Regions from separate parts of the Clostridium fessum genome, predicted to be linked through region 1. Evidence: riboswitches for the same ligand, from Rfam matches in the RefSeq annotation. Region 1 holds a riboswitch; the other holds the start of a gene.
What was found. A riboswitch is a leader RNA that binds a small molecule or an ion and turns the genes downstream of it on or off. The one in region 1 is predicted to bind molybdenum cofactor.
Positions count from the first base shown of each region.

Region 2: it holds a riboswitch for molybdenum cofactor, as region 1 does, so the genes downstream of both, PG862_RS02355 (DVU_1555 family C-GCAxxG-C-C protein) here and PG862_RS10370 (molybdopterin molybdotransferase MoeA) in region 1, are expected to answer to the same signal.

Region 1 is NZ_JAQEQF010000007.1:126,268-134,442, reverse strand. Features, by position in the region: gene PG862_RS10390 (aldehyde ferredoxin oxidoreductase family protein) at 1-1,778, opposite strand, end outside; gene PG862_RS10385 (4Fe-4S binding protein) at 1,794-2,180, opposite strand; gene PG862_RS10380 (MOSC domain-containing protein) at 2,180-2,632, opposite strand; gene PG862_RS10375 (molybdopterin biosynthesis protein) at 2,646-4,553, opposite strand; gene PG862_RS10370 (molybdopterin molybdotransferase MoeA) at 4,628-5,857, opposite strand; molybdenum cofactor riboswitch at 6,107-6,247, opposite strand; gene PG862_RS10365 (ABC transporter ATP-binding protein) at 6,390-7,100, opposite strand; gene PG862_RS10360 (ABC transporter permease) at 7,087-7,770, opposite strand; gene PG862_RS10355 (substrate-binding domain-containing protein) at 7,981-8,175, opposite strand, start outside.
Region 2 is NZ_JAQEQF010000001.1:499,196-507,370, forward strand. Features, by position in the region: gene PG862_RS02350 (molybdopterin-dependent oxidoreductase) at 1-1,490, opposite strand, end outside; gene PG862_RS02355 (DVU_1555 family C-GCAxxG-C-C protein) at 1,576-2,016, opposite strand; molybdenum cofactor riboswitch at 2,222-2,341, opposite strand; gene PG862_RS02360 (FCD domain-containing protein) at 2,927-3,634, opposite strand; gene PG862_RS02365 (peptide ABC transporter substrate-binding protein) at 3,927-5,615, opposite strand; gene PG862_RS02370 (ABC transporter ATP-binding protein) at 5,809-6,738, opposite strand; gene PG862_RS02375 (ABC transporter ATP-binding protein) at 6,744-7,823, opposite strand; gene opp3C (oligopeptide ABC transporter permease) at 7,835-8,175, opposite strand, start outside.

The DNA.
Region 1 (8,175 bases):
TTATCTACGTGCTCCGGTACCTTCGCCGGTTCATCGGTCAGGCTGTTGTCAGCCGGTACAATATCATTCCACGGCAGCTTGCAAAGTCCCAGAAGACCAAACCAGGTTCTAAACATCGGATAGTAATACAGCGCCTCCGCCTTATCCTCAAAGGTAGGGATCTGGTTATTTACCTGATCCATGAAAATCAGCCATGCCTCATCATGCTGCGGTCCCTTATTGGTCAGACCATAGCCGCCCTGCTGCGCCAGGGATTCTTTGGAAGCATACTCTGAATATTCAAGTCCCTTCTGTTCCATCGCAATATCATTCATGAAATCCATATCGCCCCAGCCCTGCGCTGCAAAATACTCTTTCTGCTTGTGGCTTCCCAGTGCCGCAATCTTGCCAAAGCCTTCGTTTCGCGCCATCTGGTGCAGCAGCTCCAGCTCCGCCTCTGCATTGCCCCATACAAGCTCCAGACCGCCGGTTCTCTCCTTATTCAGGATACCATTTTCATAGCATTCCATCAGGAAGGCAGTCATGGTGCCAAAGGAAATCGTATCAATGCCATATGTATCACAGTAGAAATTCACTTCCAGGATTACCTGCGGATCGGTTACGCCGCAGTTCGGACCAACACCGGCTGCTGTCTCATACTCCGGACCATCCACACATACTTTATGTCCCTTATACGGACCTGTCTTTAATTCAAACTGATCGGCTGTTTTAGCACACGCCATCGAACATCCATACCAGCATCCGTCCGCTCCGCCCTGGGTCAGCCATTTATTTCTCCATACCTCCGGTGCCATCTCATCGATCTTATCCGTTCCGCCATATTTATAATTGCGCGTCGGCAGAATATCATAATCGCTCATGATACGCAGGGAGTATGCTGTTCCGGATTTACGCATTGAATTCTGTTTGTCATCCTGTGTCGCCACCTCACGATGGAATTTCAGGCCATCCCGGTTCAAGATACTGATATCATATACATGGTTCAGATTTGCTTTTACACCTTTAAAATGGCATACCAGCGCTTTAATGTGCTTGTCCGCAAAGACACGTCCGATACCACCACGTCCAGCCTGTTTTAAGCGGACTACATTTCGCTTCGGATCATAGAATGTAAAATTCAGCATAGAGAGGTTGCAATGATCCGCCGCTGAACCAGAACATACGACCGCCACGTTTTTGCGATCATTGTCATCCTCCGCATACATGGTTGTCAGCTCTTCTCCCAGTACATGTGCATCTTTATGCTCTAACGGTGCTTTTTCAATTGAAACGGTTCCCTTATTGCCATCGATGACAATAATCACGTCTTCCTCCGCTTTTCCAGTCAGCTCGATCACATCAAATCCGGAGAATTTTAAGAATGGGCCAAAATATCCGCCGACGTTTGAATCAATCGGGATATCTGTCATCGGTGAAATGCTGCATACCAGGCATTTTCCGGTACCGCCGTACTGCGTAATTCCGGCAATCGGTCCTGCCGACATGGTAATGGCATTTTCCGGAGAGTTCCACTTTGTATCCGGATTCGTTGCATCCCACAGATAACGCAGGCAATAACCTTTGCCGCCGGTAAATTTTTCTTTGACCTCCTGAGGAATGTCGATCATATCGATGGTGTTATCTGTCACATTGATTCGAAGGCGCTTATCCGTATATCCATGATACAGCGGCTTTGGCTCATATGTAACCTGATTGAGAACCGTGTGGGCCTCTTTCATTTTTTTGATTTCTTCCATATCTGCGTCCGCATAACGCGGAAGATCACACATTTTAATCATGCCTTTCTCCTCCCTTTACTCTTCTACCAGACGGATCGCTCCGGTCGGACATGCTTTTACGCACAATCCGCACGCCGTACATTTGGACGGCTCCAGATAATCATCACACTGTACCATAACATTCTCCGGACAGAATCCGACGCACATCAGACAGCCGGCACATTCTTTCTTATTCAGCCGGTAAACGCCTCTCGCATCCTCCGTAATCACACCTGTATTGCATACTTCAGAACATTTTCCACACTGTGTGCACACAGCAATATGATGGCTTCCATCCTCCTTGTCGGTAATGCGGATGCAGGATTTCATTGGATCCGAAACCTTGTAAAATGCCTTCGAACAGGCTTCTTCGCACTGGTGGCAGCCAATGCAGAGTGATTCATCTTTCTCTAATCGTCTCATCACAGTTCCTCCTTTTTGCCTAATTTCATTATTTCATCCGAAACAGATACATACCCGTCCCGAATCACTTCCAAAAATATGGCTCCTGCCGAAAGGCGGCAGAAAACTCCTTTTTCATGGTAAATACACTCTGGAAAACACTTTTTTCCATACCCGGAGACGCGGAACACCGCCCCTCCCGCCGCCAGAAGATCCCCCGTATTTAACTGGGTGGTATCTATTCCCTCCGTTATCAGGTTTGCCTTGTAGCGACGGAAGCAGAGTCCCGGTTCTGTCTGCTTCTCCATCCAGTCCCGGGCTTCTCCCGCCAACAGCGAAGTCTGCCTTTCACCTCCCGCTGCATGCCGGTCACCCTCCATTCCGATCCCCCTTCGGAACCAGGCGCTCTCCACGGCTTCTCCCGGCTGTCCCCTCTGCCGGAACACATATAATTCGCGCACAACTGCTCCCATCTAATCCCCTCTTTTATAAATATAAAATTTCTCCGGTTCTTGCCAGCCCATAACCACCGAGCTTCTCCACTCTCTCTGCAAACTCCCGGCTTTTCAAAACCGCCAGAAAATGCTGTACCGATGGAAAATCCAGAAATCTGACTGGAATCGCAAAGTCATACTCTTCCCGTCCAATCTCAATAAAATCAAGTCCCATTGCCCTGGCTGCCGACTGGATTCCCATGCCCGCGTCTGCATCGCCGCCGGACACGGCAGCCGCCACTGCCATATGCGTTGCCGCCTCTCTGTCATATCCGTGAATCTCTTCCGGTGAAATACCGGCTTCCTTCAGCTTATAATCAAAAAGGACTCTTGTCCCCGCTCCTCTCTGTCGGTTGACATAATTCAAACCACGTAGATCTTCAATTTCATGGATTCCAAGCGGATTTCCTTTTTTTACGATAATTCCCTGAATTCGCTCAACACCCTTGACAAGTGCCATTTTTTCACCCGCAAACAGTTTTTTCAGGATCGCAATATTATATTCTCCTGTCTCTTCATCCAGCAGGTGGGTCGGAGCCAGATGCGCCTCTCCCCGCTTTAATGCCATTAAACCGCCCATACTGCCTACATGCGTACTGGAAAGGTAATTACCCGGGTACATACACGGCAGCAAATCTGCCATCACATCCAGAATCAGATCATGGCTTCCGATTGCCACTGCCGTACTTCCAATTTCCTCCAGGGAACGGTATAGCTCTACGTCAACGGTATCTCCCGCCTCGACCCCCTCGCTGTTCTGAGGAATCACACAGAATCCGTCTGCCCGCACCAGGCTCATTGCTGCTCCCGCCCCGCGCGCCAATGGAGAAGCGACGAGCTTGTCACCCACTTCTCCTACCTTCACCCGCACATACTCTTTATGTTTCAGGGATGATACAAGGCGTTTGGATATGACAGCCCGCACCATCGTGCCGCCTGTTTCTGTACGTCCTGCCAGTTTCTGCAGCACAGGAATCACAAAATTTTCAAAGTTGATATAGGCGGATACCGGATATCCCGGAAGTCCGATTACCGGTTTTCCATTGACAATCGCCAATATTACCGGTTTTCCCGGCTTGATTGCCACCCCGTGTACCAGAACCTCCCCCAATTCCCGAAGTACATGAACCGTAAAATCTTCAGTTCCTGCACTGGAGCCGGCATTGACAATCACCATGTCATAGTTTTCAACCGCCTCTGCCACCTTTGCTTTCAATGTTTCATATTCATCCGCAATCGGCGGAAAACGATGGGGCGCACCGCCATGTTCCGTTACCAGTGCCTCAAACACTCTCGAATTCGATTCGATGATGTCCCCATCCCTGGGTTCCTGTCCCGGCTCTATGATTTCGGTTCCCGTCGGAAAAATCGCTACCGACGGCTTTTTCAACACCTCAATCTCTGTAATTCCGCCAGACAGGAGAACACCTATATCAATCGGGCGTATCTCATGATAACCGGGCATCAGCATCTCACCCGCTACGATATCCTCTCCGATCGGGCGCACATGCTGCCATGATGCAGCTGCATCCGTAATCTGCACCGAGCCATCCTCCTGCTCCAGCAGATCCTCCGCCATGATAACTGCATCGCATGGTGCGTGAATCGGATCGCCCGTATCCACCACTGTAAAATCTGTACCCGGATATAGGGTAAGTGGTTTCCGCTCCGATGCTCCCTTTGTTTTCTCTGCCTCAACCGCGATTCCATCCATCGCCGCCGCATTGTAAAGCGGGGAACAATATTTCGCATAGACTGCCTCTTTTGTAATCCGGTGCAGACTTTCCGTCACGGGAATCCATTCTGCCTTGGGGCTTAATAATTCCCCCAGTGCTTTCTGGTAAAGGGCTTTTGCCTCCTCCACCGGTGTATTATTCAGATATAAATTTCTCTTTCCCATCTCTGCCTCTATTCTGTTTCCACCAGGCTCTGCCGATTCTTTATCCTCCGCCGCTCTTCTGGAAACAATTCATTTTAAAAACGGTATACCTTCACCTGCTCACCCTTCTTCAGACCCTCCTGATTCATATCAATCAGAACGTAGCCGTCTGCCTCTGCCATCGTCGAAATCAAGCCTGATTTTCCAAATACCGGTTCTGCCTCCAGCCCCTGGGGAGCCATCTGAAGCTTTACCAGCAGGCAGGTTGTTTTTCCGGGTGCACCCGCCAGGTTCGTTGTCATAAAGGCTTCTAACGGAGGTTGATCCGGCTGACCGGTTACCTGCTTCCAAAGCCACACAAATAATAAATGGAAAACGGCAAGCGCTGCTGCCGGATGCCCAGGAAGTCCTCCTAACAGCGTATGTTTCTCTTTATCATATCCCAGAATCGTCGGTTTTCCCGGTTTCAGTGCCAGCCCATGGGTAAATACTCCCTCCTTGGAGATGCGGTTTAATATCTCCATAGTCATATCTTTCTTTCCCTGGGAACTTCCTCCGGAGATCAGAATCAAATCACAGGCTTTGACCGCCTCCCTGATTTTCTCCTCTAAAAGTACTTCTTCATCCTTCACTGCCTCTGCCGAAACAAGCTCCAGACCTGTCTTCTTCACATAACAGGACAGCGCCCATGTATTAATATCCCGCACCTGCCCCGGTCCAGGAACCTGATCGATCCTGACCAGTTCGTCGCCCGTCGATAGAACTGCCACCTTCCACGGTTTAAAAACCGGCACCTGCACCACGCCAAGCGCTGCCAACGTTCCCGCCTGCGCCGGGCCAATCCGGGTTCCCGCTTTAAGGACTATATCCCCGGTTTTTACATCTTCTCCCGGAAGCACGATGCATTTTCCATACGGAACATTTTCATACAGGGCAACCTCATCTGTTCCGAACCGTTCACTGTATTCTACCATCACCATGGCATCTGCCCCTTCCGGAACCATGCCGCCGGTCGGTACATAGGCACAGGTACCCGGTTCAATCTTTGATACCGCCGGATGTCCTATCTCTACTTCTTCCAGCACCTTCAGAAAAACCGGGATACTTTCTGTTGCGCCCGCCGTGTCCTTTGAACAGACTGCATACCCATCTACACTGGAACGGCGGAATGCCGGAATCATTTCCTCAGAGACAATATCTTCTGCTAAAATGCAGCCAGATGCATCTGCAAGCGCAACCCGCTCCGTCTCTGGCAGGCACTCTTTTGCCGCTTCAAGCAGACGTTCCCGCGCCTGCGCCAGCGTATCAACTTTCAATAACTTCATATTTCCTCCCTTGCGGCATGATTCTTCTTCGCGAAGGTATGCATCCATGCGAAGTGCTTTTGATTCATAGACCGCCTCTCCGAATGAAACAGAAAAACGAATACAGAAAACATTCCGCTCTCTGTATCCGTTCCTGATAATGCAGTCTGCCTCTTATGGCTTTCTGCTGATATGCACTTATCTACATCAGGCTTTGCTTGCGCTGGCGGAATTTACTGCTCTTTTCCAGAACTTCCGGGGCTTCATCCCGGTCATCCGAGAGCTATTCCTTTCCAATGCATCGTCTGATGCGGGGAGGCACCCGCGTTTCCCCGGATACCCATTGGCTTTTCTTCCATCCTGTCAATCGGTTCACAGCTTAGGCAGAAAAGCTCGAAATCAACTCTGTATAACTGCCGCTCTCGTGCGACAATTCTCTTTCTCATGATTTTCTACCAGAAATTATACCACATTTTCACAAACTGTGTCAATCATCCCAAGCAAAACTCTTCCCATTTTTTTCATGTTCAACGCAATCGCCTCGCATTTATATTCATATTTCTGAATTTTTTTCATTTTCACGATATGAAACCTCCGTATCTGCCAAATACCGGCGGATGGACGGATGCGACGGGTGAAGAAGGATTTCTTCCGGTGTTCCGGACACCAGAACATTCCCCTGCTCCATAAAATGTACCTGGTCACAAATCTTGCGGACATGCACCAGCTGATGGCTGATTAGCAGCCATGTCATCTTATTTTTCGTCTGCTGCTCCCGCATCAGCTGTTCAAACAATTCTGTACTGTCAGGATCCAGGTTGGAAAGCGTTTCATCAACAATCACAAACGCAGGGTCAAATACCAGAGCCCTGATAAATGATAATTTCTGCTGTTCTCCGCTGCTCAGGGAACGGGCATACTGATTTTTTTTCTGCAGAAGCCCACATCGTTCCAGCCAGGCATCCATCTTCGCCTCATCCGGGCGGATTCCCCGTATTTTCAGCGGATAGATCAGGTTCTGATACACCGTATCATGCAAAAGATACGGTCTCTGTGTTGTCATCGTGATATCCCGGGGTGTCAGTCCCTCGTAATCAATCTTCCCGCCATCCGGAACCAATATCCCCTGTATCAGCTTGGAAAGTGTTGTTTTTCCGCAGCCATTGGTTCCTATCAGACCATGAACCTTCCCGCTCTCCAGATACAGTTCCTCGATTTGAAGCGTAAACTGACCTATCTTCTTTTGCAGCTTAGAGATTTTCATCCGGTGTCTCCTCCTGTCTGAAATGTTCTGCCAATGTCTGTACCGAAAATGCCAGAAGCATCAGGATCACTCCCAAAAATACCCCTTCATAATAATCGCCTGCACCTTTCAGGGTTGAAATCGCAGTTGTCATTGTCCGGGTGCTGTTTTTTATATTTCCACCTACCAGAAAGACCGCCCCGACCTCACTGATGGAACGCCCATATCCAGACACAACCGCAAAATAAATTTCATTTTTCATTTCACGCAGCAGAAGCCGCGCGGTCTGATGCCGGTCAGCTCCCATCGTCCTGGCAAACGCCCGGATCGAAGGCGCCGTGCGAACCGCATATGAATATACCATTCCACAGACGATCGGAGTGATGATCAGAACCTGGGCTGCCACCATTCCTTTGATCGTAAATACCCATCGAAGCGCCCCAAACGGACCTTTTTTTCTCAAAAGCATATATGTGAGCAGTCCGATGACGACCGGAGGTGCTCCCATCAAGGTCCGGTTCACGCGGACTACCAGCTTTTTTCCTGGAAATTTCGTCTGCTCCAGCACAAGTCCCAGAAAAATTCCAAGCATGGACGCAATCAAGGTTGACCAGAAAGACATCACCAGCGTTACCCGGATAGAATCTATCACTCCGACCGTACCAAAAAATTTTGAAAACAGGTTTCCCATATTTTTTCTCCCAGCATATTCACTGAAACACCTTATATTCTGCAGGCGTTCTCATTTTCTCAATTCTTAATGACAGAAAAACCGGAAAAAGTGCATCCTCCCTTCTCCGGTTTCCTGTTTATACATTATAAATTCTGCAAGGTTCAACTGCCTGCTTTATTCGTTTAAATACGCTAATTCCAGCACTGCCGCATATCATCCGGCAGTATTCTACTTCTGCTCTGCATTCGGGAAGAATAACGGCTCGCCGTACTCCTCTACGCCGTATTCACCGATCAGAGTCTGGATTTCCGGAGAACAGATCCACTTGATAAACGTATTCGCCGCCTCGTTGTTGACATCCGGATATTTCTCCGGATTTACTGCGATAACGCCGTACTGGTTTAAAAGTTCCTTGCTGCCTTC
Region 2 (8,175 bases), on a different contig from region 1:
CCGATATCAAATTCAGCAGCCAGGATCTTACCTTCATTATCACATGCCAGACGGCCATTGGAGTATGCCGGGCAGCGTTTGCCGCTGAAGTGCTGATGCTCTTCATAGGACATGGACAGGGATACCGGCTCGCCGGTAACTACGGTACAAGCTGCACACAGTGCGATATCGCCTGCGTTGGTAGACCATCCAAAGCTTGCGCCGGTCGGGTTCATGATGATACGGTATTTATCCTTCGGTACACCAAGGCAGTTACCCAGACGTCCGATCGAGGAGTATACACACTGGGATTTACACTGAATGGTCAGCAGGCCATCATCGCCCCAGTAAGACTGAAGTACACAACCCTCGATGGAAAGATGCGGCTCACGGGAGGAGGAGAAGCTTCCTTCTACTACATGCGGTGCTTTGTCGATTAAGTCTCTTACCTCTTCTGCATCTTCCAGACCTGCTCCCTTTAATACCGGCTGCTCGCAGAAGATGTTCGGAGTATCCTCATGGATACGGATAGCATCCGGCATAACTGCATCCAGATATGTCAGATACTCTGGCAGCTGCTCGTATTCCATCGTAACCTTAGCGGCTGCTGCACGAGCCTGACGATGTGTATGAGCTACTACCATAGCGATAACATCACCGTAACGATAGATCTTCTCATCCTGAAGAACTTTACGGGATGGTGTCATAACAGTACTTCTCTCATGGAACTGACCCTCAGCCATGATGTTAGTTCCGCCTGCTGCGATGAGGTCTTTTGCTGTGATAACCTTAACAACGCCCGGCATCTTCTCAGCTTCCTCAGTATGGATAGCCAGAATCTTTGCATGATGGGTAACCTTCGGCTGAACGATAGCTGCATATAAAACGCCCTGCGGCATCTTAAGAGCCTGATCATCGCCGTAGTCGGTCAGACCACAAACCTTACCAAGTGCATCCTGACGAACAACCGGTTTTCCGTAGTAGTTGCCATCTTCCGGATTGTGGAACTTGATATCCTCGATGCTGCACTCGCCACGCATAACCTTAGCTGCAGCCATAACTGCATCTACAATCTGTTTGTATCCGGTACAACGGCATACGTTTCTTGTCTTCTGGAACCAGTCACGAACCTCTTCACGGGTCGGATCCGGGTTCTGCTCTAACAGAGCATATGCGGAAACGATGAAGCCTGGTACACAGAAACCACACTGTACAGCACCGCAGTTCATCCATGCAACCTGTAACGGATGCAGATGCTGCGGAGTACCGATACCCTCGATGGTGGTAATCTTGGAATACTCTTCTACCTGGCTGATTTTCTTGGTACAGGAACGGATTACCTGTCCGTTCAGAATGATGGAACATGAACCGCAGACACCGGTTCCACATCCAACCTTAACACCGGTCAGACCGATCCGGCGCAGAACATCTGACAGTTTATCGTTTTCCGGATCGCACATAAACATACGATCAACACCGTTGATGTTCAACATCATTTTTCTTAATTTCATGCTGTTTCGTCCTCCTTCTTTAAAATAAATAGAGCCCTGATGCTTCCGACTATCCTTCCGCATCATACCCAATACTTACGATTCCTTAGTCATCCGCGTTTTCCAGCATCTCTGCCAGATCCGCCAGATCCACGCCATAGTCCTCCAGAAGTTCTCTGGCCTTGCGGTAGGTATTCTCTACCACCTGGGGACACCGAAGTGCCTTGTTGGCTATGTTATCTCCTAAAATCGAATGACAATCACTTCCTCCATAGATTTCACCATAGTTTTCCTGAAACCAGTCTGCCAGTTCCGGTATCATCTCGCTGTATGCCGCTTCCGGCTCAAAGAGCGCCATCATCATCGCCGCACCGGTCAGAGCTCCGCAGGTCAGCCCGCTTCTGACTCCCAGACAGAGTGCTGCAGATGCCTTCAGAAGGCTCGGGTTCTCCTCGCCCTTAAGGGTAAGTCCCAGTGATACAAGTGCCTGACTGCAGCAGCTTCCCGATAAAAGCAGCTGGTTCAGTTTTTTAATATCCGGCTCCATCCGCACCTCCTGTTCTTAGAAACACAAAAAGAAAAGCGGCACCGCCTCTGAAAAGACAGTACCGCTTAACGTATCCGAGTTTGTATATACATCTGCACCTATAGATATGGATACACCTATATCTATACCTATACCTATACCTATCTGCCAGCACATATATACCCTATCTATACAAGAAGCCTGACAGCTTCCCGTATCCATCGATGTAAAGCGAATCTCTCTTTCTTTTCAAATGCGGAAGGCACTTCCATTTCCAGATGTACCCATTGGCCTGACTGCATACGGTTTCCCGCTTAGCAATTTCGGCTCGAAAAACAGATTGTTTCTATTTTGGTTTTGATACCTCTATGGTACTCTGCTTTTCATCGAAAGTCAATCTCATTTTTCATAATTTTGAAATTTTTTACATCGACAGGACACTTGTTCGCCCCTTATTTTACCTCAATACGGGATTTTCAACATGCTATTTTACCCTTGTAATATCTGTTTACTTACAAGATTTCAGCATAACTTCCGTTCAAATATTGTATTATTTGAAGATTTGTATTCTTTCTTTCTACTATTTGATCGAGTATTTTTTTTAAAAATAACGATCCACACACTTTTATAATTTTTCATTTTCATTTGTTTAAACGTGAATTTTGTTCACTTTAATTTCACTTATATGAAATTTATATCTTTTTGATTCATAATCAAACATGAATATCTGTTATTTATCCGCTATAAATCCTCACATTTTTAAGTATCTTTTTTTCATTTTCTTTTTCTGTTTTAAATTTTATTCTGCAAACCATTATTTTTTATTTCAGATAACGCAAGCATATTTAAGAACAGAATTCATGCACATACAAATTCCGCATCGAAAATGTGATTTGCATAAATTTTTTCTTATTTATAATCCGTACAAATCCTACTTTCTCCCCGCAAAATACGCCTGCAGGTTCTCCCCTACATGCTCCAGATGCCGCTCCATCTCCCGGCGCGCCAGCGCCCCGTCTCTGGCTTCGATCGCTGCCAGAAGGCTTTCGTGTTCATTTTCCCGGACTTCATCAGAGCGGACTGCCGCCTGGTTGAAGCGCGCATACGCGTCCTGATCGGTCAGGATGAGCTTTAACATCCGCAGGATAGACGGACTGCCTGAGAGATGCGCGATCTTCAGATGGAACGCCAGATCCTCCTCGCTTCCCGCCCTTCCATGGCGGATTGCATAGAGATAGTCTGCCTGCAGATCTTTTAATTTCTGCAATTCCTTCGGATCAATCCGCTCTGCACACGCCTCCGCCGCATATCCCTCCAGGAGTTTCCGCACTAAAAGAATATCCTCCAGCCCGCTTTCTGTCTCCATCGACGCCGCCTCGATAAGCTCATTCGCCGCCTTCATCTTCTCCCGGCGTGACCGTTCTTCTTCCAGAAAGCGTTCGCCCTGCGGCGTCAGGATCCGCCCCTTATTCTGCACCTTGACAAGCAGCCCTGCTTTCTCCAAATCCAGAAGCTCCCGCCCGATGCTGGCGGACGGAAGATGCAGGATCTGCGCCAGCTGGAGCGCTCCCGCCGGGGTGTTTAATTCCTGCATGGCTGTCAGTATTTCAAAGCTGCTGTTTCGTTTTTTCCCTGCCATTTTTCCTCCCTTATGCTCTAACCCATTTTAAGCTGTAAATCCTCATGCTCCTAACATCCATTTTTATTCTCATATTTCACAATGGACCACACACATCCATCGATATAATCTCTACCTTGGCAGCATCACACTACCCATTTCTATGATTGTATCATCATTTCCGATTCGTGTAAATCATCCCTTTAAATACTTCTATGACAGAAAAAAGCGAACCGCAGGGTACATTTTCTTGCCCTGCGGTCCGCTTTGAATCTAAAATCATTTCAGATTTTGATCCATCTGTTTTTATTTATTACTTTTTATCTACATTGATGAACAGATAAGGAAGCCCTACGGAGTAGTACTGGATACCGCTTACATCCGGATTGGTCATAACGGCTACAGACTGTCCGTAAATCGGGAACAGAACACACTGATCTGCCAGCGTCTTCTCACAGCCAACTAAAGCTTCCCAACGAGCATCCTGGTCGAGTGCCAGATCGCCCTTCTTTGCGGACTGGATGGTTGCATCGTAGTCTGCATCGGAGAACTGGGAGTAGTTGGTGGAGCTGCCGGTTATCCACATATCCAGATCAGTCATCGGATCTGCGTAGTCCGGACCCCAGCGGGTAAGACCGATATCATATTCACCTTTCTGCATGTATTCCAGACGGGCTTTCTTCGGAAGTACCTGAAGTTCGATGGTCAGACCCGGCAGGTTGTTCTGCCACTCGCTCTGTAAGAACTGTGCAACAGCCTGTGCAGAATCAGTATCTTCACACATTAAAGTGAAGGATAAGGAATCTTTGCCAAGCTCGCCAAGGCCTGTCTTCCACAGCTCTTTTGCTGCCTCTACATCGTAGGTCCAGCTGTCATATGCGCTGCCTGCTGCCTCACGGAAATCTTCGCCCTTTTCATTGGTTGCAAGGCCCTGCGGTACGAAGTAATCCATCGGTGTGGAACCATCCTTCAGAACACGGGTTGTGATCGCTTCTTTGTCATACGATTTTGCCAGTGCCTTACGGATATTTACATTGTCAAGCCCCTCTTTCTTCATGTTCGGGGTCAGATACCAGTTGTAACCGTCACTTCTGGTGGAGAATCTCGGATCATCCTCATACTGCTCTACCAGGTTACCGCTTAAGGTTACAACGTCCAGATCGCCATTCTCAAAAGAAAGGGCTGCTGTCTGGCTGTCGGTAATGATCGAGAACTCAACGCCGTCGAGTTTCACATCGGATGCGCCGAAGAACTGATCATTCTTTACTAATTCTACCTTCATGGCAGACGGCTCATAGGAAGATACCTTGAACGGACCATCTGCTAACAGGGTATCTGCGGAAGTTGCAAAGTTACCGCCGCAGCTCTCTACAAATTTCTGATTTAAAGGCAGGAAGCATGCGCCGGATGCCATCAGGTAATCAAAGATAGCACACGGAGAGCTTAAAGTTACGACTAATGTCTTATCGTCCGCTGCCTCTACACCCAGTTCCTCAACCGGTTTTTCACCTGTTGTTACCTCTTCTGCATTTGCGATGCAGGCAGTTGTGATAAAGAACTGGTAATCACTTGCAGTTGCCGGATCGGCTACTCGTCTCCATGCGTAAACGAAATCGTTTGCCGTTACCGGATCGCCGTTGGACCATTTTGCGTCGTCACGGATCTTGAAGGTCAGGGTCAGACCATCCTCGGACTTCTCCTCACTCTCCGCCACGCCATAAACCGGAGCACCTGACTCATCCTTGGTCATCAGACCCATCATAAACTGGGAGATAACACCACTGGATGTGTAGTCGTTGGAAAGTGCCGGATCCAGGGAGTCTACCAGAGTGCTTGCCTGATAGCGAAGCACCTTGCCGCCCTCAGCCGAGCTGCCGCCCTCTTCGCTTCCAGATTCAGCCGCTGCTGTCTCTGTTGTCTGGGTCGAGCCGCCGCAGCCTGCCAAAAGTCCAGCAAACATGGCAGAAGCCAGCGTCCACGCCATTACTTTTCTTAGCTTCATAATACTTCCTCCTTTTTTGTTTTTTTAATAAAACCAAACCATTCCCGTTTCATGCTGCATTTCCTGGTCCCGGCTGTCTATCCTCAGTTGTCTGCTGGTTCGGCTCATCTATAAAATCACCCGCTAAACAGGTCATTTTATCACATTTATTATGGTTGATTTTGTGCCGGAATGCATCGGCTTTCTTTTAAATCTACACCCATTTTTCCAAATCTGCATCGGTTCCGCGCACAAAATGTGTGCCCTCAATCTGATGCATCGTACCTGCGCCGTAATCCAGACCGCTCGTCTTATAATCATAGTGCAGTGCAATCCGGCTGCGCTCTACCACCGGGTTCGGGTTCGGGATCGCCGAAATCAGGCTTCGGGTGTACGGATGTACCGGATGGGAGAAGATCTCCTCCGTCGTGCCCGTCTCCAGAAGGTAGCCCAGATGAAGAACGCCGATGCGGTCGGAAATATATTTAACCATCGAGAGGTCGTGGGCGATGAAGAGGTATGCAAGCCCCGTCTCGTCCTGGATGTCCTTCATCAGGTTGACAACCTGCGCCTGAATGGACATATCGAGCGCCGAGATACACTCATCGGCAATGATCAGCTTCGGGTTCATGACAAGCGCCCGGGCGATGCCGACACGCTGCCGCTGACCACCGGAAAACTGATGCGGGTACCGGTTTGCATGTTCCGGCGCCAGACCTACCTTGTGGAGGATGTCTGCCACCATCTCGGTCCGTTCTTTCTGGGAATGGTACCGGTGATGGATATCCAGCCCCTGTGCAATGATATCCGCTACTTTCTGGCGCGGATTTAAACATGCCATCGGATCCTGAAAAATCATCTGCATATCACTTCTGAGTCTCGCCTCTGTCTGGCGGCTCATTTTTCCGGAAATATCCATCCCGTCAAAGGTAATTTGTCCTGCGGTCGGATCGTAAAGGCGGATCAGCGCCCGCCCGATCGTCGTCTTTCCCGATCCGGATTCCCCCACAAGACCATAGGTCTCGCCCGGATTGATATAAAAACTGACATCCTCAACCGCTTTTACGGTAAATTTCCGGCTGACCGGAAAGTATTGCTTGAGTCCTTTTACTTCCAGAAGGGGCTTTTTGCTTGTCTCTGTCACTGTACTCATGCGATTCCCCCCTCTTTCTTCATTCTCTCAATTCGATCCCGAAGCTCCGGCGGCATATCGACCTTCGGCGCCTTCGGATGCAGCAGCCATGTCGCGGCGCTGTGCGTCTCCGATATCTTGAACATCGGCGGCTCCAGACGACTGTCAATGTTTAACGCATATTTATTCCGCGGTGCAAACGCATCGCCCGTTACCTTGTGAAGCAGGTTTGGCGGGCTGCCCGGGATTGTGTAAAGACGTTCGTCGTCCGTTCCCAGATCTGGCATCGCGGAGAGAAGTCCCCATGTGTACGGGTGGCGCGGATCGTAGAATACATCCTCGACCGTGCCGCTCTCGACGATCTTGCCTGCATACATGACGTTGACATAGTCGGCAACCTTCGCAACGACGCCCAGATCGTGCGTGATATAGATAACCGACAGCTGCCGTTTTTTCTGAATTTCCTGAATCAGTTCCAGAATCTTCGACTGAATCGTAACATCCAGCGCCGTCGTCGGCTCATCGCAGATTAAAAGCTCCGGATCGCACGCCAGTGCGATCGCGATGACGATTCTCTGGCGCATACCACCGGAGAGCTGGTGCGGATAGTTTTTGATTCGCTTCTCCGCGTCGGTGATGCCGACCAGCTTCATCAGCTCCAGCGCCTTCTCATATGCCTCTTCCTTCGGTGTATGGTAATGCCAGATCATGCCTTCCATGATCTGTTTTCCAACCGGCATCAGCGGGTTTAAGGATGTCATCGGATCCTGGAAGACCATCGCGATCCGTTTTCCGTTGATATGGCGGCGGATTTCCTCTTTTTTCATCTGCAGAATTTCTCTGGTGACCCGCTCCTGCGGGTTCCGGTAATAGGAAAATGTGATCTGTCCGCGGTCGATCGTTCCGTTCTTTGCCAGAATTCCCATGATCGCCTTCGCGGAAACCGACTTACCGGAACCGGACTCCCCGACGATCGCGACCGTCTCGCCCCGGTTTACCGTCAGGTTGACGCCCCGGACGGCATTGACCACTCCGGCTGTCGTCTCGAAGGAAATGTCCAGATTCCGCACTCGTAAAATTTCTTCTTTTTTCTCCATGCCATTTCCTCCTACATATCCTTCATCTTCGGATCCAATGCATCACGCAGACCATCCGCCAGCATGTTAAAGCACAGCATCAGAAGTCCCATGACAATTAACGGGAACACGATCATGTACGGATGGCTTGTAAAGTTCTGATATCCACTCGAAATCAGGGAACCCAGCGAAGCCATCGGCTCCGGCACACCCAGGCCAATAAAGGCTAAGAATGCCTCGGTAAAGATCGCATGCGGGATCGAAAACATCGTCTGTGTAATCAGAGGACCAAAAATATTTGGTAAAATCTCTTTGAAAATAATGCGGAAACTCTTTGCTCCCAGCGTCCGGGAAGCAAGCACATATTCCTGCT